DNA from 3 places in the Mesorhizobium sp. M0923 genome. Region 3 is predicted to be linked to each of the others. Evidence: predicted binding sites of a transcription regulator. Region 3 holds the regulator's gene; each other region holds the start of a gene.
What was found. Region 3 encodes PhoB, which activates phosphate uptake and scavenging genes when phosphate is short. Its sites were predicted from a motif close to TGTCATNNANCTGTCAT; they were not measured.

Region 1 (7,655 bases), 260 kb from region 3:
CAGGCGAGGTCGGCCCAGTCGCCGTCGCCTTCCTCCGCCTGGGCATAAGTCACGCAGTCCTTCTCCCAGACGAGATCGGTATAGACGCTGGATATGTCGCCAGCCCGGGCCGCCTGGCAGAAACCGGCGAGGGCAAGCGGGATCAAAAGAGCGCGCATGGCGGACAACTCCGTTCGGGCTGCCGCAGCGTACCGTCAAATTCAGCAGCAGCCTAGACGAAGTCAGGCTGCTCACAGTGACCTGGTAAACGGAACGCTATTTCCTCAAGCTTGCCTCGATCAGAAGATCGGCGTTGCGGGCCACCGACTGCGCCGGTCCGCCGGCACCGAACAACTGGCCGCTGATATAGGCTCCCTCGATCAGGAGCAGCAGCCCGTCACCCAGCGTGTCGGCGTCGCCGGCGCCCATCGCCGCCGCCATAGCACGCAGGCGCCGGCGCAATTCCTGCTTGTTGGCCTCGCTCACGACGCGGGCCGGATGGCCGTGTTCGGGATATTCGACCGCGGCATTGGTCATGCCGCAGCCGCGATAGTCGGGCCTTTGCGTGCGCTTGCCGACACGCGTCAGGAAGGCGACGATCTGCGCGCGCGGATCGCCGGGATGGGCATTCACCGCCTCGTCGAAGCGCTCCCAGAATTCGAGGTCATAGTGCCGAAGATAGGATGCGGCCAACTCATCCTTGGACGGAAAGCTGCGGTAGAGGCTTGGCTTGGTGACGCCGGCACGCCGTACGATCTCGTCGACGCCGATCGCCCTGATGCCTTGCCGGTAGAACAGGTCGCGCGCCACCTGGAGAATCCGTTCGGCGGCGCGAGGCAGCGGTGCGCCATTCTCCTTGATCGTTGGTTCAATGCTTTTCATGTCTGGTTTGCCGATTGCCTGGTTGACAATGTTACCGGTCGGTACGTATGTTCCGCACATCTGAAACGTACCGGTCAGTAACATGATAGCTCAATCCCGCCCGTTTGGCCAGCGCTACGCTTTCGTCGTGGTCGCCGTCATCTTCCTCTGCCTGCTGATCGCCGCGGGCCTGCGTTCGGCGCCGGCAGTCATGATGCTGCCGCTGGAGAATAGTTTCGGCTGGCGGCGCGACGTCGTCTCGCTGGCCGCGGCCACCGGCATCTTCCTCTATGGCCTGACTGGGCCGTTTGCCGCGGCGCTGATGGAGCGGATCGGGCTGCGCCGCACCTTGCTTGCCGCGCTGCTGTTGATGTCGGGATCGACCGCGCTCAGCCTGCTGATGACCAAGCCGTGGCATCTGCTCCTCACCTGGGGCGTGTTTTCCGGCATCAGCTCGGGCGCCGTCGCCACCGTGCTCGGCGCCACCATCGTCAACCGCTGGTTCAAGACCAATCGCGGCCTTGTGATGGGACTGATGTCGGCGTCCAGCGCCACCGGGCTGCTGGTCTTCCTGCCGCTGCTCGCCTCGCTCGCCCAGTCTGGCGGCTGGAAGCCGGTCGCTATTGCCATTGCCGTGGCCACCGCCGCCTTGGTGCCGCTGGTTTATATGCTGGTACCGGAGCGTCCGGCCGCGATCGGCATAGTCCGCTATGGCGCCGAGCTCGACGATGTGCCGCCCGCGCCGCCGGCCGCGCAAGGCAATTTCCTCGCGCATACGCTGAGCACGTTGCGCCGCGCCGCCGGTACGCGTGTGTTCTGGTACCTGTTCGCCACCTTCTTCGTTTGCGGCTTCACCACCAACGGGTTGGTCGGCACGCACCTGATCGCCTTTTGCGGCGATATGGGCATCGGCGAAGTGCAGGCCGCGGGCCTGCTCTCGATGATGGGTATCTTCGATCTTATTGGCACGACGCTGTCGGGCTGGCTCACCGACCGTTTCGACCCGCGCAAGCTGCTCGGCATCTATTACGGCATTCGCGGCCTGTCGCTGATCTATCTGCCCTATTCCGGCTTCTCGGCGACCAGCCTGATCATCTTCGCCGTATTTTACGGACTGGACTGGATCGCCACAGTGCCGCCGACGCTGCGGCTTTCCAACGAGGCGTTCGGCGACCGCAGCGGGCCGATCGTCTTCGGCTGGATCGTCGCCGGCCATCAAGTCGGCGCAGCGACAGCGGCCTTTTTCGGTGGCACTATGCGTGAGTTGCAGGGCAATTACGAGCTTGCCTTCCTGATCGCCGGCATGACGGCAATAGCCGCCGCCTGCATCTCGCTGCTGATCAACACCAGCCGCCCGGCGTTCGATCCTGAACCGCAGGCGGCATAGCTTCTCGTTGCAGGAGAGATGCCGTCGGCCAAATTGCCGATCTCCCCCCTCGCGGGGGAGATGCCCGGCAGGGCAGAGGGGGCGCGAAGGTTCGCCAGCCTCCGACTTTACGCAATGTTCTGCCCAAACTCCGCTGCTCCGTCTGATTTCTTTCTGATTTGTACGTCGGCGGGACAGCGCCCCCCTCTGGCCTGCCGGCCATCTCCCCCGCAAGGGACCCGCAAGGGGGAGATCAGCAGCTTCGCCGCCGAGCGGTCCAGCCTTCCCGCTTGTTGATGTCAGAAAACCTTCATCGTTTCGAAATGTGCCTGAAACATTGAAGCTGGAGCTTGGCGGCGACGTTCAACGCCATCCAGGAGACAGCCATGAACAAGATTTCAATGACGCGGCGCGCTTTCGTCACGTCGGCCAGCGCCGTTGGCCTGGTCGGCGCCTCGGGTCTCGCCCTTCCCTATTACTCGCGCGCCAATCAGCGCCCGGCCTTCACCCATGGCATTCAGTCCGGCGATGTCGACGCGACCAGCGGCATGGTCTGGACGCGCACGGACCGGCCGTCGCGCGTCATGTTCGAAGTGTCGTCGACGGAAAATTTCGCCAATGCCGTCCGCCTGGCGCCGCTCGATACGTCGCCGGCCAGCGACTATACGGTGAAGCGGCTGCTTACCGATCTCGCCTCCGACCAGGACATTTTCTACCGCATGGTCGCGGCCGATCTTGCCGACATCAACGCCGTTTCGGAGCCGATCGTCGGCCGCTTCCGCACGGCACCTGCCTCGAAGCGCGACATTCGTTTCGCCTGGTCGGGCGACACCGCCGGCCAAGGCTGGGGCATCGACGAGACCGGCATGAAGACCTACGCCACGATCGCCAAGCACACGCCCGACTTCTTCCTGCATTCGGGCGATACGGTCTATGCCGATGGTGCGATGAAGGACGAGGTCGACCTGCCCAATGGCGACAAGTGGAAAAACACAGTGCTGATCGACGAAAAGCGCAAGGTTGCCGAGACGCTGGACGAATACCGGGCGCAGTGGAAATACAACATGATGGACAAGAACGTTCTTGCGCTCAGTGCCATCTGCCCGACTTTCTATCAGTGGGACGACCATGAGGTGCTTAACAACTGGTCGGACTCGAAGGACCTGACCGCCGACGACCGCTACACCGAAAAATCGATCCATGTGCTGGCGGCACGTGCTGCGCGCGCCTTCCACGAGATGACGACGATCCGCTACGAACTGTCGGAGCCGGGCCGCGTCTACCGCAAGATCGCTTATGGGCCGCTGCTCGATGTGTTCTTCCTCGACATGCGTTCCTACCGCGGCCCCAACGGCCCGGATATGCAGGAGACGATGACGCCGCAATCGCGCATCCTCGGCGAACAGCAGATTAAGTGGTTGAAGCGTGAGCTGGCAAATTCCAACGCGACGTGGAAAATCATCGCCGCCGATATGCCGCTCGGCCTCGTGGTCTGGAATGACGGTACCAAGAAGGTCGGGGCCGAGGCAGTCAGCAATGGCGACAATGGCCCGGCCAAGGGGCGCGAGCTGGAAATTGCCCACCTTCTTCGCTATATAAAGAACGCGGGCATCAGCAATACCGTTTGGCTCACCGCAGACGTGCATTACACGGCCGCGCATTACTACAATCCGGACAAGGCGCAGTTCCAGGACTTCAATCCGTTCTGGGAATTCGTTTCGGGTCCGATCCATTCAGGCACATTCGGACCGAATGGTTTCGACATGACCTTCGGCCCGGAGCTGAAGTTCATCAAGGCACCGACTGCCGAGCAGGGTCAGAACCTGCCGCCGTCGGCCGGCCTGCAGTTCTTCGGACTTGTCGATATCGATGGCGCTACAGAGCAGCTGACGGTGCGGCTGATGGATCGCGACGACAGCGAACTCTACAAGGTCACGCTCGATCCGGTCCGGTCGGCGTGAGCGACTGCACCATTATCCTCGGGCCAGCCCGAGGGTAGGACGTGTATCAATCGGGATAGCAGACGACGGGAATGTTGGGCCAGACGGCGCTGTCGCATCCGGCATTTTGCTGCCTTTGCTTGAAGGCGGCGCTGACTGGCCCGGTCACCACCGGGTCGACGCCATCGGGAGCATCGGCAAAAAGCTGCTCCGCCGACCGCTTGTCGGACGGCAGGGCAGTCCGCGTCTCCTTGAACGACGCGGCCGACTGCGCCGCGCCTGCCGCGAGGAGGACGGCGAGTGCGCTACATGCCAAAATCGGCCGGAGTCTGCTGCCTGCGTCGATCATGAAATTCGAACTGCCCGGACCATGAAAGGTTCCGCCTTGGTTAATAATTCCACTTCACACCAAGACATTTAAGATTTGGTGACTTTATTTGGTGACTCGCCTCCTCTTTCGCAATTGCGAAAAACCCTGTATGAGCCGCCCAACCGAAAGAGGCAGCGCCTTTTGGCCTGCTGCCTGCAACGCTCCCGAGACCAAAACATGAAAATCCGCAATATCGCGATCATCGCGCACGTCGACCATGGAAAAACCACCCTCGTCGATCAGCTCCTGAAACAGTCCGGCTCGTTCCGCGACAACCAGCGCGTCGCCGAGCGCGCCATGGATTCGAACGATCTCGAAAAGGAACGCGGCATCACCATCCTGGCCAAGGCGACCTCGGTCGACTGGAAGGGCACCCGCATCAACATCGTCGACACGCCCGGCCACGCCGACTTCGGCGGTGAGGTCGAGCGCATCCTGTCGATGGTGGATTCGGCCATCGTGCTGGTCGACGCCGCCGAGGGGCCGATGCCGCAGACCAAATTCGTCGTCGGCAAGGCGCTCAAGGTCGGACTGAAGCCGATCGTCGTCATCAACAAGATCGACCGGCCGGATGCTCGCCACGTCGAGGTGGTCAACGAGGTGTTCGACCTGTTTGCCGCGCTTGACGCGACCGACGAGCAGCTCGACTTCCCGATCCTTTACGGTTCGGGCCGTGACGGCTGGGTCTCCGAAAACCCCGAAGGTCCGAAGGACCAGGCTCTGGCGCCGCTGTTCGACCTCGTCATCAAGCACGTGCCGGCGCCGACCGTTCATCCTGGCCCGTTCCGCATGATCGGCACCATTCTGGAAGCCAATCCGTTCCTCGGCCGCATCATCACCGGCCGTATCGAATCCGGCACGCTGAAATCCAACCAGGCGGTCAAGGTGCTGCACCATGATGGCACCCAGGTCGAAACCGGCCGCATCTCGAAGATCCTTGCTTTTCGCGGGCTCGAGCGCCAGCCCATCGACGAAGCGCAGGCAGGCGACATCGTCGCCATCGCCGGCTTGTCGAAAGGCACCGTCGCCGACACGTTCTGCGACCTGTCGGTGACCGAGCCGCTGCACGCGCAGCCTATCGATCCGCCGACGGTGACGATGTCGTTCCTGGTCAACGATTCACCGCTGGCGGGCACCGAAGGCGACAAGGTGACCAGCCGCGTCATCCGGGACCGCCTGCTGCGCGAGGCCGAAGGCAATGTCGCGCTGAAGATCGAGGAATCGCCGGACAAGGATTCGTTCTTCGTCTCCGGACGCGGCGAATTGCAGCTGGCCGTGCTGATCGAGACGATGCGCCGCGAAGGTTTTGAGATCGCCGTGTCGCGGCCGCGCGTCGTCATGCAGAAGGGCGAGAACGGCGAATTGCTGGAGCCGGTCGAGGAAGTCGTCATCGACGTTGACGAGGAGCATGCCGGCGTCGTCGTGCAAAAAATGTCGGAGCGCAAGGCCGAGATGGTCGAGCTGCGCCCTTCGGGCGGCAATCGCCAGCGCATCGTCTTCCACGCGCCGACGCGCGGCCTGATCGGCTACCAGTCGGAACTGCTGACCGACACGCGCGGCACCGCCGTGATGAACCGGCTGTTCCATGCCTACGAGCCTTACAAGGGTGAGCTGCCGGGCCGCACCAACGGCGTGCTGATCTCCAACGAACAGGGTGAATCGGTGGCTTATGCCATGTGGAACCTGGAAGACCGCGGCCCGATGGTCATCGACCCAGGCGTCAAGGTCTATCAGGGCATGATCATCGGTATCCATTCCAGGGACAACGACCTCGAAGTCAATGTGCTCAAGGGCAAGAAGCTGACCAATATCCGCGCCGCCGGCAAGGACGAGGCGGTAAAACTGACGCCGCCGATCCGCATGACGCTGGAACGCGCGCTGGCCTGGATCCAGGACGACGAGCTGGTCGAGGTGACGCCGAAGACCATCCGCCTGCGCAAGCTCTATCTCGACCCGAACGAGCGCAAGCGTTTCGAGAAGTCGGCGAAAGTGGTCGGCGCGGCGTAAGCCACTTTTCTCAGCCACTATGAGGGAGGGAGCACGTGCGTGCTTCCTCCCTTTATCTTACCCGCCGGCAGCCGCGATAATGCCGTCCCGGTCTGGATCGCTAGACAGGTCGATGCGGATCGCCGTTCCCGCCCGGGCCGGCCTGCGCAAGGCTTTGGCCCCATCCGGACCAACCACCAGCAATCGCTTCTCTTCCCAAACCTGAAGCCGCGATCGCGAGACACCGAGTTCGTTGGCGAGCAACCGGTCGAGCCGCAGCGCTGTCGGCATTTCGAGCTCGAGCTGGAGTTCGAGGGCGGCGGTGTTTTCCGGCCTGTCCCCGAGCACCTGCTTATGAACGGCGGCTTCAGGAACTCCTCGACGCGCCCGATCCTGCTTCGCAGTGCGGCAGTATCGAAAGCATGGCGCCGCGCCAGGACCGGATCGTTGCGTTCGAGCGCCTGCAATATTGCCGGTTCGATATCGCGGCGACTGCATCGCTCCAGAATGCCGAAATTCCAGGAATTGTCGCAATCGATGCAGCGGTAGATCAACCAGGCATCAATGCGTTTGCCATTGGCATTGACCCGGAATTTGCCGCTGCAGCGATAGGCTTTCAGACCGCCGCAGCGATTGCAGTTGAGGTGAGGTCGCGGTGCGGTCTTGGGCGCGATCGTCCAGCGGATACGCAGTATCGAAGGCATGCCGAAAAGCCCTTCCCGTCGGGAAGTTCGTCAGATCGGCGATGTCGAGATGCCCCTGCGGGCACGGCGTGGCGAGAGACTGCGGCAGTTGGAAATCAGGTGTCGCGGGTTATGCGCGACAGCGGTTCAGCAGTGCCAAACCGGTCTCGAACCGCCACCCTGAAGAACAGATGATGTGAAAACAGGCACCGCGACTGCGACGCCCTGCTCTGTGTCGGGGGAGTTGGCGAGACCGGCGGTTACGTAGGCAAAGTGAAGCTCGGAAAGGATTTCGAGACGACACTTCTAGCCGCGAGGTGCCTGGCCGACAAGCCTTCTTTCGGTGGACGCTACCGTCGCCGGAACAGTTGGGTTATGTTGAAGCGTCCAAAAATTTCTAACGAGATCCGCGTCATGCATTTCACGTCGCTTCTGATTTTTGCCGGCGCCCTGCTTGTTGCCGCCGGCTC
Region 2 (7,655 bases), 290 kb from region 3:
GGCCAGCGCCGCCTTGATGGCATAGAAGGCCGCAAGCAAATTGATGCGGATGATGGCTTCCCATTTTTCGTCGGGAAATTCCTCGATCGGCGCGACATGCTGGATGCCGGCATTGTTGACCAGGATGTCGAGGCTGCCGAAGGCTTCCTCGGCCTCGCGGACCATGGCAGTCACCGCCGCGCCGTCCATCATGTTGGCGCTGGAGTAGCGGCACTGGACGCCGAAATCGGCTTCGATGCCGGCGCGCTCCTGTTCGATGGCGGCCGCATCGCCGAGACCGTTGATGGTGATGTTGGCGCCTTCGGCGGCAAGGGCGCGGGCAATCGCCAGACCGATGCCGCTGGTCGAGCCGGTGACGAGGGCGTTCTTGGAAGACAGGAAACCCATGATGATCTCGCGAAAGGTAGGAGGGAACGGCGATGCTGGTGTGCGTCGCAGCATGACCATGCCATCGCCGTGTGTCGGCGCGATTACAGCGCTGTGGCAGTCCAACGGCCTTCAGCTGCTGGCGGCAGGCTGACACGGCGTTGTCATGGTGCCGTGCAAGATAACCGGTGCGCACTCGCGCGGTCATTCCTGCAGTACATGGGGGAGCAGCTTGGAAATCGCCGATGTCGTGAAGCGCGCCTATGCGATGCCGCTCACCAACCCGTCCTTCCCGCCCGGGCCCTACCGTTTCTTCGACCGCGAATACGTCATCATCACCTATATCACCTATCGTACGACGCGCGAAGCCCTCGAGGCCGTCGTGCCGGCGCCGCTGGAAATCGACGAGCCGCTGGTCAAATACGAGTTCATCCGCATGCCGGATTCTACCGGCTTCGGCGATTATACCGAGACCGGGCAGGTCATCCCGGTCCGCTTCCAGGGCCAGCATGGCACCTATGTCCACTCGATGTTTCTCGACGACGATGCACCGATTGCCGGCGGACGCGAGCTCTGGGGCTTTCCCAAGAAGCTTGCCAGCCCGAAGATCGTGCATGAGGGCGAGGTGGTTGTCGGCACCTTGCATTACGGCAGCGTTCTGTGCGCCACCGGCACGATGGGCTACAAGCACAGGCCGGCCGATCACGGCCAGATTCTCGCCTCGCTCGCGGCGCCCAATTTCCTGATCAAGATCATCCCGCATGTCGACGGCACGCCGCGCATTTGCGAGTTGGTGCGCTATCACCTCACCGACGTGACGTTGAAGGAGGCCTGGACAGCGCCGGCGGCGCTCGATCTCAGGCCCCATGTCATGGCCGACGTGGCGCGGTTGCCAGTGCTCGAGATCGTCTCGGCGGTTCACTTCATCGCCGACCTGACGCTCGGCCTTGGCGAGGTGGTTTACGACTATCTCGCCGGACGCGAGCGGTCAGTCAGTCCAAATCTGGAGGCATTCAGCCGTGCTTGAACGCAACACCAAGAGGGCCGTCGCCACCATCGAGGAAATCTCGGCGCTGTACGACCGCGTCGCGCTGGTGTTCCAGGGCGGCGGTGCGCTGGGCGCCTACCAGGCCGGGGTGTACCAGGCGTTGGCCGATGCCGGCTGCGAACCGACCTGGTTCTCCGGCGTCTCGATCGGCGCGATTAATGCAGCGATCATAGCCGGCAACGAGCCGAGCCGCCGGCTGCAGCGGCTCGAGCAGTTCTGGCAGACCATTTCCGGCCGCAAGATCTGGGCCTATATGCCCGAGGGCGACGTCTACCGGGACATCCGCAACCGCACCAGCTCGTGGATGACGATGACGATGGGCCAGCCCGGCTTTTTTAAGCCGCGCCATCCCAATCCGTGGTTCGAGCAGCCAGGCGCCGAGGGCGCTACCAGCTTCTACGACACCGCCGAGCTTAAAGAGACGCTGGAGAGCCTGATCGATTTCGACGTGCTCAATGACGGCAAGAAGCGGCTCAGCGTCGGCGCGGTCAATGTCAGGACCGGCAATTTCGTCTATTTCGACACCGAGAAGGTGCGCATCGGGCCGGAGCACATCATGGCAAGCGGCGCGCTGCCGCCGGCCTTCCCGTCGATCCGCATCGAAGGTGAGCATTATTGGGACGGCGGCATCGTCTCCAACACGCCGCTCCAATATTTACTCGACCAGGAAGAGGACCGCAGTTCGCTGGTGTTTCAGGTCGATTTGTTCAGCGCCCGCGGCGCCTTGCCGCGCGGCATGGCCGATGTTTTGTCACGGCACAAGGACATCATGTATTCAAGCCGCACACGCCAGAATACCGACAACTTCCAGCGCATCCATGCGCTGAAGATGAAGCTGCTCGATGCGCTGAAGCGCGTCCCCGTCGAGTTACTGAAAGAAGGGGAGCAGGAATTGATCGCGGACTATTCGGATGCCGGCGTGGTCAACATCGTCCACCTGATCTACCAGCATAAAGGCTATGAGGGGCACGCCAAGGATTACGAATTCTCGGGCACCTCGATGCGCGAGCATTGGGAGATGGGGCTGGAAGACACGCAGCGGACGCTGCGCCATCGCCAATGGCTGACACTGCCGACCAATGTCGAGGGCGTCGCCATCCACGACCTGCACCGCGAAGATCCGACTTAAAGCGCGCCGCGCGCTTGACCGGCCTCAGAACCGCAGTTTGGCGCCGGCGCGCAGCAAAAGCCAGTAGAACAGGCCGGTCGCGCCGACCGCGAGCAGCATCGCCAGGATGAAGCCGCTGGGGCTGTCGGTGAATGGCAGCCCGCCGGTGTTCATGCCGAATATGCCGACGATCAGGGTGCCCGGCAAAAGCAGCGCGCTCATCACTGCCAGCGCCTTGAGGCTGCGGTTCGATTCGTCGGCAAGCTCGGCCGCAAGCTCCTCCTGCAGCAGCCTTGCCCGGTCGTTGATCATGACGACCTCGCGGTCGAGCCGTTCCAGGCGGGCAGCAAGCCGGCGCAGAACTTCATGTGCGCCGGCGGAAAGGTTCCAGGCGGAACGGTCTTCATCCTGGAAAAGTGCTGCCAGGGCCGAGATCGGCCGATGCAAGGATACGGCAAGGCGGCGCACATCCTTCAGCTGTCGTCTTTCGTCGGCAAGCCGCTCGGTCACGAGATGGTCCTCGACCGCATCGAGCCGCTTCGTCGCCCCGGCGAGCCGCAGGCTGGTGGTCTTGCAAAAAGCCATGACCAGCGTTTCGAACAGCTCGAATGCTGTGGTGGGCCGCAGCCCTGCGGCAAGGGCGGTGTGCACTTCCTCCACCGCCGCCAGCGGATGGCGCCGGCCGGTGACCAGCAGCCGCTCCGAGACCGCAAAATGCAATCTGCCGATGGTCGTCGACTGATGGGCGATCTCGCCATGCAGGTCGGCGGAAATGCCGTGGACGACGCCATTCTCATGCGCCAGCACCAGGCTGTCCTCATGTCCTTCGAGGATTGCGTGAGCCGACGCCGGCAGCGCGCAGGCATGGCTGACCCAGGAATGGGCGCGCCGGTCGACAAGGTCGACATGCAGCCAGACCCAGCCGTCCAGTGAGGCCAGCGCGGCCTCTATGTCCCGGGGCGCCAGCGATTCGGGAGCTTTGCCGGGAGCGGCATGATAGGCCCAGACCAGCCCGGGGGCATGATGCTGGTCGTCCGCGGCAAGCAATGTCAGATGCGATGCGTCATTCATGGCCGCCGCCGAGACAATGCACGTTCAGGATCCGGGCGGCGCCGGAGCCGGCGCCGCGACATTCTGGCCAAGTCCTATCCCCGCTCAGAATATCTGGCGGAAGATGACGAACAGCACGAAGGCAAGACAGATGGAGACCGGAAGGGTCAGTATCCAGGCCATCAGCATGTTGCGCACTGTCGACCATTGCAGGCCCGAGCCGTTCGCCGCCATGGTGCCGGCAACGCCCGACGACAGCACATGGGTGGTCGAGACCGGCAGGCCGAGATAGTCGGCCGATGCGATGGTCGCCATTGCAACAAGCTCTGCGGACGCACCCTGGCCGTAGGTCAGATGGCTTTTGCCGATCTTCTCGCCGACGGTGACGACGATGCGCTTCCAGCCGACCATGGTGCCGAGGCCGAGCGCCAGCGCGATGGCGACCTTGACCCAGAGCGGGATGAACTTCGTCGCGTTGTCGACCGCCTTGTGATAGGTCGTCACCGCCTTCAGGTCGTCGACCTCCATCGGCAGCAGCTTCTTCTTGTCGATCAGTTTCAGCGCTTCACCGATAAGATAGATGTTGTTGCGGGCGTTGCTGACCAGCGTTGTCGGCAGCTTTTCCACGGACGGATAGGGCGACAACATTGCGCTAGTGTCGTGGATGAAGCTCTGCAGCGCAGGCGTGGTCTCGTCCTTCCAGGTCTTGGTGCGAACGGCGTCACCGACCACGGTCGCCGCGTCGGTCACGGCGACGCCGGGCTTGACGTATTTGCCGAGTACCGTTTCGACCTGCGTCGCCGCCGATTTGTAGGCTTCGAGATAATTGATATCCGGCGTGCGGTTCAGCGCGAAGGCGGTCGGCACCACGCCGATCAGGATGAGCATGATGAGGCCCATGCCCTTTTGCCCGTCATTGGAGCCGTGGGCAAAGCTGACGCCGGTGCAGGTGAAGATAAGCAGCGCCCGGATCCACAGCGGCGGCGGGGCGCTCGACTTCGGCGCCTCGTAAAGCTCGCGGTTCCTGACCAGCAGCTTCATCACCAGAAGCAGCAGCCCAGCCAGGCAAAACCCGACCAGCGGCGAGATCAGAAGCGACAGGCCGACATTGCTTGCCTGCGACCAGTCGATGCCGCTGGTGATGGAACCGGCCGGCGCCGTGAACTGGTTGGCGAGGCCGACGCCGATGATCGAACCGATCAGCGTGTGCGAGCTCGAGGCAGGCAGGCCGAGATACCAGGTTCCGAGGTTCCACATGATCGCTGCGACCAGCAGCGCAAAGACCATGGCCAGCCCGGAGCTCGATCCGACCTGAAGGATCAGTTCGACCGGTAACAGCGAAATGATGCCGAAGGCGACCGCCCCGCTGGCGGTGAGCACGCCGAGGAAGTTGAAAAAGCCGGACCACATCACTGCAAGCTCGGCCGGCATGGAATGGGTGTAGATCACCGTTGCCACCGCATTGGCGGTGTCGTGAAAACCGTTGACGAATTCGAAGCCGAGCGCGATCAGCAGCGCCAGGCCAAGCAGAATCCACGGCACCGCGACGGTGCTGGTCAGGTCCTGGCTGAGCGCGTAGCCGACATAGGCAAGGCCGCCCAGGATGATGACGGCAAAGGCCGGCAGAAACCATTTGCCGGTGCTGTTTGGCCGGTCGAGCGGATGCTCCGGCCTTGGAATTCCTGCTTCGCTGGAAACAATATCGACCATACCCCACTCCTCTTGCGTTGCAGCAAAGAATGGGAGGACGCTATGTCGGCACAATGAAGCCTGTGTGACGGCAGAGCACTTTGAGATTGGAGCAGATAGTGCTGGACGGTGGTTCCTGATCTATTCCGCGATCTCCAGCAGGGTCGATATCAGCAACCGGCGCTCGTCGGCGGAGAGAATGTCCGAACCGAACAGGTTCATGCTGCGAAGCCCTTCGATAGCGAGATAGCAGACCAGCAGCGCCTTGAGATTCGGCGTCTCCTCCTTCAGCCGCTCGAACACTTGCCGCCTGAACGATTTTATCGGCGTCAGGAAATCGGGATCCTCGGCAATCGCCGAAAATATCCAGGTCGCCGACGGTTTCGACTCCTCGGCATGCTCGGCCGAAAGCCTGATATAGGCCGCAAGCGGGCTCTCACCGCTGACGCCGTTGGTGCGGGCGGCCTCAAGCGCCTGTTGGAACGCGCTGAGATAATCCTCCACCAGCGCCTGCATCAATTTCGCCTTGGTCGGGAAATTGTAGAGAAGACCACCCTTCGACACGCCGGCACGGCTGGCGACCGCATCCAGCGACAGGCTGCCGGGACCCGTCTCGCGCGCCACGTCGGCGGCGGCGGCGAGGATCTTCTCGCGCGAATTTGTTCTGCGGGCCTTCATCAATCGTTCCCCATTCATTAGCTTAAGCGGAATTGACAAGACCGTCCAGACGGTACAGTAAGATTGCCGTCATTTGAAATTGGGACCAGTCACAGGTATGTGTTCCGGTCATCCGACCGTTATGCTGGGCCATGGCCGAGGGGACTGTTCGTGATCAAGCGCTTCATCATCGCCTTCATTCTGCTCGTGCTGGTGTGCGGCGGCATCGTCGGCTTCAACCTGTTCCGCGACAATGCGATCAAACAGTTTTTCGCCACCATGAAGCCGCCGGCCGCGACCGTGTCGACGGTCATCGTCAAACCGATGTCCTGGACGCCCGGCGTCGAGGCGATCGGTACTGTCAGTGCCGTGCGCGGCGTCGACCTGACCGTCGAAACCGCGGGTATCGTCAAGGACATCCAGTTTCATGCCAATCAGAAGGTCGCCGCCAACGCCGTGCTGCTGCAGCTCGACGATGCCGTCGAGCGGGCCGACCTCGTGGCGTCGAAGGCGCAAGCCACATCCGACCAGACGACGCTGATGCGCGCTCTTGAGCTGCAGAAGCGCGGGGTCGGCACCGACGCTACGCTGGACACGGCGCAGGCGGCAGCATCGGTCTCCTCCGCGCAGGTAAACAAGCTGCAAGCGGTGCTCGACCAAAAGCAGTTGACGGCCCCTTTCAAGGGCACCGTCGGTATTCCGAAAATCGACATTGGCCAGTATCTCACACCCGGCACCGCCGTGGTGACCTTGCAGGACATGGACACGATGCGTGTCGATTTCACCGTGCCGGAGCAGCAGCTTCCGCTGCTGAAGATCGGACAGACGGTGCGGCTGGGCATTGGCGGCGGCGACATGCCGTTCGCCGGCATCATCCGCGGTATCGATCCGAAGATCGACCCGACGAGCCGGCTGGTGACGGTGAGGGCGGAGGTCGCCAATCCTGAAGGCAAGCTGACGCCCGGCCAGTTCGTCCAGGTGCGTGTCGAACTGCCGGAGGAGAACAACGTGCTGGCGCTGCCGCAGACTGCGCTGACCTCCAGCCTGTACGGTGACTTCGTCTTCGTGGTGCGCCCGGCCAAATCCGCAGAAGTCAACGGCGCGGCTCCCGAGGCAAAGCCGGAAGAAAAACCAGCCGCGGATGCTGCCACGCCCGCTGCCGAAGCACCCGCGGCAAAACCCGAAGAAAAGCCGGGCGCTACCCCAGCCAAACCGGCAGCGGAAGCCAAACCGGCAGCGGAAGAACAGAAGCCGCAGCTCGTGCTCGCCCAGGTGTTCGTCAAGCCAGGCCGCCACAACGCCGGCCTGGTCGAGATCCTGGAAGGCATCCAGCCCGGCGACGAAGTCGTTACCGCCGGCCAGAACCGGCTCTCCAACGGCATGTCCGTTGCCGTCGACAACACAATCGATCCGAGCAAGCCGGGGAACCAGCAGGCAGCCCAGCAATGAGCTTTTCCGACCTCTTCATCCGCCGCCCGGTCCTTTCGACCGTGCTTGCCTGCATGATCCTGCTTCTGGGTTTTCAGGGCATCTTCAACCTTTCGATCCGGCAGTATCCAGAGGTTGAAGAAACGGCCATCACGATCACCACGGCCTATCCCGGCGCCAGCGCCGACCTGATCCAGGGGTTCATTTCCGCGCCGATCGCGCGTGCTGTCGCTTCGACCGAAAACATCGATTATGTCACGTCGGCGAGCCGGCCGTCATCCAGCACCGTGACAGTGCAGATGAAACTCG
Region 3 (7,655 bases):
GGCCTGCTCAATGCAATCGCGGGCAGCCTGCTGATGACGATCATCGCCGTTGTCGTCGGCACGCCGATCGGCGTGCTGGCGGGAACCTACATGGCCGAATATGGGCGTTTCTCGCGCATCACCACCGTCGTGCGCTTCATCAACGACATCCTGTTGTCGGCGCCGTCGATCATCATCGGCTTGTTCGTCTATGAGTTGATGGTGCGGCCAATGGGGCATTTCTCGGCCATAGCCGGCGCCGTTGCGCTTGCCATCCTGGTCATTCCGGTGGTCGTGCGCACCACTGAAGACATGCTCAACCTGGTGCCGAACGCGTTGCGTGAAGCCGGCGCCGCGATCGGCGCGCCGCGCTGGGTGGTGATCCGTTCGGTCGCCTACCGCGCCGCATTGTCCGGCATCGTCACCGGCATATTGCTGGCGATAGCACGCATTTCCGGCGAGACGGCGCCGCTGCTCTTCACCGCGCTCAACAACCAGTTCTGGAGCAGCAATATCAACGCGCCGATGGCCAGCCTGCCGGTGACCATCTTCCAGTTCGCTCTCAGCCCTTACGAGGAATGGCAGCAACTGGCGTGGAGCGGCGCACTCATAATCACCCTGACGGTTCTGGGCTTGAGCATCCTCGCCCGCAGCCTTACCGGACGCAGAGAGGACAGATGACACAGATGTTGTCCGCGGACATGACGATGACCGAGACGGTCGCCGAGAAGACGAAGATCGAGGTCAAGAACCTCAACTTCTACTACGGCCAGAGCAAGGCGTTGAAGGACATCACCTTGTCGCTGCCCGAGCGCAGCGTCACTGCCTTCATCGGCCCTTCGGGCTGCGGGAAATCGACGCTGCTGCGTGTGTTCAACCGCATCTACGAACTCTACCCGAAGCAGACAGCCGAGGGCCAGGTGCTGCTCGACGGCAAGAACATTCTCGACCGCTCGCAGGACCTCAATCTCCTGAGGACCAAGATCGGCATGGTGTTCCAGAAGCCGACGCCGTTCCCGATGTCGATCTACGAGAACATCGCCTTCGGCGTCAGGCTTTATGAGAATCTGGGCAAGTCCGAAATGGACGGCCGCGTCGAACAAGCGTTGAAGCGGGCCGCGCTGTGGGGCGAGGTCAAGGACAAGCTCAACGCCAGCGGCTTGAGCCTGTCAGGCGGCCAGCAGCAGCGGCTTTGTATTGCCCGCACCGTGGCGGTGAAGCCGGAAGTCATTCTGCTCGACGAGCCGGCTTCGGCACTCGACCCGCTGTCGACCGCCAAGATCGAGGAACTGATCGACGAATTGCAAGCCGACTACACGATCGTCATCGTCACCCACAACATGCAGCAGGCGGCGCGCGTATCGCGCCAGACCGCCTTCATGTATCTGGGTGAACTGGTAGAGTTCGACCGGACCGAGAAGATCTTCACGTCGCCCCGCGAGAAGCGCACGCAGGATTACATCACCGGCCGCTTCGGCTGAGCCGTTCCGATCACGCATATGAGGACAGGACCATGGGCGAACACACAGTCGCTTCTTTCGACGAGGATCTCGAGCAGATCAGCAAGCTGATCCGCGACATGGCCGACCTCGCCGGTTCGATGGTCGGCGGGGCGACCAAGGCCCTGTTGAATTCTGACAACGTGCTGGCGCAACGCGTCGTTTCCGACGATGCCATCATGGATGCGCGTCAACGCGAACTGGACGACCGCGCCATCACCCTGATCGCCAAGCGCCAGCCGATGGCCCACGATCTGCGCCATGTCGTCGGGGCGATCCGCATGGCCGGCGATCTCGAACGCATCGGCGACCTTGCCAAGAATATCGCCAAGCGTGTGAGTGCGGTCGGCCTTAGCGTCACACCGCGCGACCTATCGCATTCCATCGATGCGATGGCGCAGCTGGTGCTCATCCAGGTGCAGGGCGTCATCGAGGAGTATGCTGCAGGCGATGCGGCCGCGTTGGCCAAGCTACGCGCCGCCGACGAGCGCATCGACGTCAAATATACGTCGGTGTTCCGCGAACTGTTGACCTACATGATGGAAGACCCGCGCAACATCACCGCTTGCACGCATCTGCTGTTCTGCGCCAAGAATCTGGAGCGGATCGGCGACCATGTCACCAACATCGCCGAAAATGCGTATTATGTGCTGACCGGCGAGCAATTGCCGGTCAATCGTCCGAAGCAAGACGAAACGACAATGTCCGCACCGGCGACATGATGGGGGTGCCCAGCCGATGATCGCACCACGCATAATGGTGGTGGAGGACGAGGAGCCGTTGGGTGTGCTGCTCCGCTACAATCTCGAATCCGAAGGCTACCAGGTCGAGGTGGTGACACGCGGCGACGAAGCCGAGATCCGTTTGCAGGAGAATGTGCCCGATCTTCTGGTGCTCGACTGGATGATACCAGCGGTTTCCGGCATCGAGCTCTGCCGCCGGTTGCGGGTGCGCCCCGAAACCGAACGGCTGCCGATCATCATGCTGACCGCGCGCGGCGAGGAGAGCGACCGGGTACGCGGTCTTTCGACCGGCGCCGACGACTATCTGGTCAAACCGTTTTCGACACCGGAATTCATGGCCAGGGTCAAGGCGCTGCTGCGCCGCGCCAAGCCGGAAGTGCTGTCCAGCGTGCTGAAGGTCGGCGACATCGTGCTCGATCGCGAATCGCACAGGGTGTATCGCAAGAAGACCGAGATCCGGCTCGGGCCGACCGAATTCCGGTTGCTCGAATTCATGATGCGGCATCCGGGCCGCGTCTTCTCGCGCAGCCAGTTACTCGATAATGTCTGGGGCGAGACGATCTATATCGACGAACGCACCGTCGACGTGCATGTCGGGCGGCTGCGCAAAGCCGTCAACAACGGCCGCATGCCTGATGTCATCCGCACCATCCGCGGTGCCGGCTACGCGATCAGGGAAGATTGACCCGCCCAGTCAGGCTACGTTCTTTCTGACGCCGGGCCTCATTTGCGCGCCCGGCGCGAAAATCTGCTGGTCGACGAAGCTTAACGCCCGCATTGCACAGCCTTCGCGGATCAGCGGCAATTCGTTCGGCTCGGTATCGAAGGAGATCGAGCCCGAATGCTGGCCGCCGGCGGTCTGGGCGATGGCCTTCCGCAAGGCCGGCTCGATCAGATCAAAGGCGGCGGCACTGGCGCCGACCATTGCGACCGGTGCCGGATCGATCAGCGCGAACAGCGAGCCGAGACCGAAACCCAGCGCTTCGCCGGCCTTGCGGTAGGCTTCGCGTTCCGGCCCGTCCTTCTCGCGCGCCCGAACCGCCAGCGCGCGCATGTCGGCGTCGCTGACGTCGGCGACCGGTTGGCTGTCTTCGCTCATCTGCGTGGCGTTGCGCCAGATGGCGTAATTGCCGGCATAGGCCTCGATGCAGCCGCGCCGCCCGCAACGGCAGAGCGCGCCGCCCGGACGATGGATCATGTGGCCAAACTCGCCGCCCGAGGAATGCGTGCCGGTGAACAGCTCGCCCTTCAACACCAGCCCCATGCCGATGCCGTGCGAAAGCAGGATGGCGATGAAGTCGTCGCGATAGCGATCCGGATCGCGCCAGCGCAAAGCCACCGCCATCATATTGCAGTCGTTCTCCACCGTGGCCGGGATGCCGAATTCATCTTCCAGCATGTCGGCAAAGGCGATGTCCGTCTGGGGCGTGATCGGCGACCACAGCATGGCGCGTGCAGGGGAGTCGGTAATTCCCTGAATCGCCAGGGCGATGCGGGCGACACTGCGGACGTCAAGATCTGGATCGTCCAGCCGGCGCCGGACGATGGCCATGCATTCGCGGATCAGTTCGTCGCGCGGCATGGTCAGCGTGTCCAGCCGGCGCTGTTCCTCGGCGACCACCTGCCCCGCATAGTCGATGATGGCGGCCGACAGGAAATTCAGCGACAACACCACGGTCAGCACCGCCGCCGCTTCCGGATTGAGGGCGAGGCCGACCTGCGGACGACCGCGTTTCAACGAAACGGGTTCGCTTGCCTTGCTCTCGGCGAGGATGCCTTCCCGTATCAGGTCGGAGGAGATCGCCGATATGGTCGAGTGGCTGAGGCCGGTGGTTGCGGCGATCTCCGTACGCGATGGCTGGCCGGCCCGGCGCACGGCCGAGATCACCATCGCCCGGTTGCGCCGGCGCAAATCGTCATGGCGGATTCCGACCGACATCGTTTTGCTTTCCTCCCGGTTTGCCGCGGCCGCTCATGAACCGGAAGCCGTCGGTAATGCCGACAAATAATGTCGGATGAGGCAAATAGTGTCAGATGCAGGTGGCGCTGTCATCGTTTATTCCGAAGCTCGAAAAAAGTCGCAGCAACATCAAAATCCATCAGAATCGATGTTGACAGCAGCGGGAGATCGGGCCAGTATTTTTTCGAGGCTCGAAAAAATTAGCGCCTCTAAGCTGGCCTTTGGGGCCAATTGGTCACGCCGTACGCGGCGCAGGGAGGATATGATGAAGAAATTCACGACCGCCATTCTGGCGGGTGTCGCCATGACGCTGGCGCTTGCGTCGGTGGCGCAGGCTAAAGACAAGGTCATCGGCGTTTCCTGGTCGAACTTCCAGGAAGAGCGCTGGAAGACCGACGAAGCCGCAATGAAGGCGGCCATCGAGGCTGCCGGCGACAAGTATATCTCCGCCGACGCACAGTCCAATCCGGGCAAGCAGCTCACCGACGTCGAGAGCCTGATCTCGCAGGGCGCCAACGCACTGATCATCCTGGCGCAGGACGCCTCGGCGATAGGGCCGGCCGTGCAAAAGGCGCTGGACGAAGGTATTCCGGTTGTCGGCTACGACCGGCTGATCGAGAACAAGGACGTCTTTTACCTGACCTTCGACAACAAGGAAGTCGGCCGCATGCAGGCCCGCGACGTGTTCAAGGTGAAGCCGGAAGGCAACTATGTCTTCATCAAGGGCTCGGGCGCCGATCCGAATGCCGATTTCCTTTTTGCCGGTTCGATGGAAGTGCTGAAGGACGCCATCGACAGCGGCAAGATCAAGAATGTCGGCGAGGCCTATACCGACGGCTGGCTGCCGGCCAACGCCCAGAAGAACATGGAACAGTTCCTGACCGCGAACGACAACAAGGTCGATGCGGTGGTCGCCGCTAACGACGGCACTGCCGGCGGCGTCGTCGCCGCACTGACGGCGCAAGGGTTGGCTGGATCGGTTCCGGTCTCGGGCCAGGACGGCGACCACGCCGCGCTGAACCGCATCGCGCTCGGCACACAGACGGTCTCGGTGTGGAAGGACGCGCGCGAGCTCGGCAAGAACGCCGCCGAGATCGCCTCGCAATTGGCCGACGGCAAGCAGATGACCGACATTGCCGGCGTGAAGGATTTCACCACGCCCGGCGGCAACACCGTAAAGTCCCTGTTCCTGACCCCGGTCGCCATCACCAAGGACAACCTCAACGTCGTCATCGACGCCGGCTGGATCAAGAAAGAAGAGGTCTGCGCGGGCGTGGCGGCGGGCGCTGTTCCGGTCTGCAACTGATCCGAGTTTCCGAGAAGTCCGAACGCCGCGGCCGCTTGCCGCGGCGTTTTTTCAAGAAAGAATTGTTTTTCCGCTTCCGGCGGATAACTTCTAGGCTGCTTCCGGCATCCGCGGCAGACGGCAACCCGGCGGGAGAAACATCATGACCGACACGACTTCCAACACGCCGGTCGACAGCTCGACGGCAGACCGGGCGCGGGAATCGGAGGCCGGCGTCGTTGCCCGATTTCTCAAGGCAACCGAACTCGACACGCGCATGCTCGGCATGGTCGGCGCGCTGCTGGTCATCTGGGTCGGGATCCACATACTGTCGGGCGGGCTCTTCCTGACGCCGCGCAATCTCTGGAACCTTTCGGTGCAGACCTCGTCGGTGGCGATCATGGCGACCGGCATGGTGCTGGTCATCGTGATGCGTAACATCGATCTTTCCGTCGGCTCCGTGGAAGGCGTGATCGGCATGGTGATGGGCGTGGCGCAGGCCGAATTCCTCGTCCGCATCATGGGATTTCAGCTTGGCAGCCCCTGGCTGTGGGTCATCGCACTGGCCGCCGGCCTGGTGCTCGGCCTGGCTATCGGAGCGTTTCAGGGTTTCATCATCGCCTATCTCCAGGTTCCTGCCTTTATCGTGACGCTCGGCGGATTGCTGGTCTGGCGCGGCATGGCATGGCTGATCACCAGCGGGCGCACCGTTGCGCCGCTGGACAGGACCTTCCAGCTGATGGGCGGCGGACCACGGGGCTCGATCGGCGCCACCTGGAGCTGGATCGTCGGTGTCCTCGCCTGCGCGGCCGTTGCCTTCATGCTCTTCAACGGCCGCTCGCAGCGCAAGCGCTTCAACTTTCCGCTGCGCCCTGTCTGGGCGGAAAGCTTGCTCGGCGTGATAGCCTGCGCCGCCATCCTCGGCGCCGTGTGGATCGCCAATTCCTATCCTTGGCCGGTCGGCATCGTACGCCAATATGCCCAGCAGAACGGCATCACCGTTCCCGAGGGCGGGTTGTTCATCGCCCACGGCATCGCCATACCTGTGCTGATGGCCGTGGCCGCGGGCATCGTCATGACCTTCATCACCAGACGCACCCGTTTCGGCCGCTATGTCTTTGCCATAGGCGGCAATCCGGAAGCGGCCGAACTCGCCGGCATCAACACACGCTGGGTCACCATGAAGGTGTTCATGATCATGGGCGTGCTGGCCGCGATCAGTGCGGCGATCGCATCGGCGCGCCTCAACGCGTCGACTAATGCGCTGGGGACCCTGGACGAGCTGCTGGTCATCGCGGCGGCCGTGATCGGCGGCACGTCGCTCGCCGGCGGCTCCGGCACGGTGCTCGGCGCCATGCTCGGCGCGCTTTTGATGCAGTCGCTGCAATCCGGCATGGTGCTGCTCGGCATCGATTCGCCGCTGCAGAGCATCGTTGTCGGCGCCGTGCTGGTGGTCGCGGTGTGGCTCGATACCGTCTATCGCAAACGGGTCTAGTGAGGAGAACGAGCATGGCAGACAGGACCGCTCCCACGGGCACGCCGCTGATCGACATGCGCAACATCTCGATCGCCTTCGGCGGCATTCGCGCCGTCGACGATGCCTCGGTCGATCTTTTTCCGGGCGAGGTGATGGCTTTGCTCGGCCATAACGGTGCCGGCAAATCGACGTTGATAAAAATCCTGTCCGGCGCCTACAAGCGCGATGCGGGCCAGATTTTCGTCAACGGCGAGGAGGCTTCGATCTCCAATCCCCGCGACGCCAAGAAGTACGGTATCGAGACGATCTACCAGACGCTGGCGCTGGCCGATAATGTCGACGCGGCTGCCAACCTGTTTCTCGGCCGTGAGCTGATGACCGGCTGGGGTACGCTCGACGACGTCGCCATGGAGGCTGAGGCGCGCAAGGTGATGGGCAGGCTCAATCCGCGCTTCCAACGCTTCAAGGAGCCGGTGGTAAAGCTTTCGGGCGGCCAGCGGCAGTCGGTTGCGATCGCCCGCGCCATCCTGTTCAACGCCCGCATCCTGATCATGGACGAGCCGACAGCGGCACTCGGGCCGCAGGAGACGGCACAGGTCGGCGAACTGGTCAGGCAGCTCAAGGCCGACGGCATCGGCATCTTCCTGATCAGCCATGACATCCATGACGTGTTCGAGCTTGCCGACCGCGTCTGCGTCATGAAGAACGGTCG

Region 1: NKH89_RS07620 (alkaline phosphatase D family protein) is a predicted target of PhoB. The motif match lies at 2,504-2,520, and genes of this name have one in related genera.
Region 2: NKH89_RS07735 (inorganic phosphate transporter) is a predicted target of PhoB. The motif match lies at 5,336-5,352, and genes of this name have one in related genera.

The regions. Positions count from the first base shown of each region.
Region 1 is NZ_JAMYNW010000003.1:319,356-327,010, reverse strand. It holds gene NKH89_RS07635 (hypothetical protein) at 1-158, opposite strand, end outside; gene NKH89_RS07630 (TetR/AcrR family transcriptional regulator) at 256-861, opposite strand; gene NKH89_RS07625 (MFS transporter) at 944-2,227, shown strand; gene NKH89_RS07620 (alkaline phosphatase D family protein) at 2,593-4,167, shown strand; gene NKH89_RS07615 (hypothetical protein) at 4,214-4,495, opposite strand; gene typA (translational GTPase TypA) at 4,694-6,523, shown strand; gene NKH89_RS35795 (DUF1062 domain-containing protein) at 6,581-6,850, opposite strand; partial or broken gene NKH89_RS35790 (DUF1062 domain-containing protein) at 6,955-7,206, opposite strand; gene NKH89_RS07600 (LysE family translocator) at 7,600-7,655, shown strand, end outside.
Region 2 is NZ_JAMYNW010000003.1:343,946-351,600, reverse strand. It holds gene NKH89_RS07755 (3-hydroxybutyrate dehydrogenase) at 1-387, opposite strand, end outside; gene NKH89_RS07750 (acetoacetate decarboxylase) at 599-1,393, shown strand; gene NKH89_RS07745 (patatin-like phospholipase family protein) at 1,386-2,543, shown strand; gene NKH89_RS07740 (transporter) at 2,568-3,593, opposite strand; gene NKH89_RS07735 (inorganic phosphate transporter) at 3,678-5,282, opposite strand; gene NKH89_RS07730 (TetR/AcrR family transcriptional regulator) at 5,403-5,939, opposite strand; gene NKH89_RS07725 (efflux RND transporter periplasmic adaptor subunit) at 6,090-7,367, shown strand; gene NKH89_RS07720 (efflux RND transporter permease subunit) at 7,364-7,655, shown strand, end outside.
Region 3 is NZ_JAMYNW010000003.1:58,783-66,437, reverse strand. It holds gene pstA (phosphate ABC transporter permease PstA) at 1-660, shown strand, start outside; gene pstB (phosphate ABC transporter ATP-binding protein PstB) at 657-1,460, shown strand; gene phoU (phosphate signaling complex protein PhoU) at 1,493-2,200, shown strand; gene phoB (phosphate regulon transcriptional regulator PhoB) at 2,217-2,906, shown strand; gene NKH89_RS06285 (ROK family protein) at 2,916-4,160, opposite strand; gene xylF (D-xylose ABC transporter substrate-binding protein) at 4,447-5,487, shown strand; gene NKH89_RS06275 (sugar ABC transporter permease) at 5,630-6,961, shown strand; gene NKH89_RS06270 (ATP-binding cassette domain-containing protein) at 6,976-7,655, shown strand, end outside.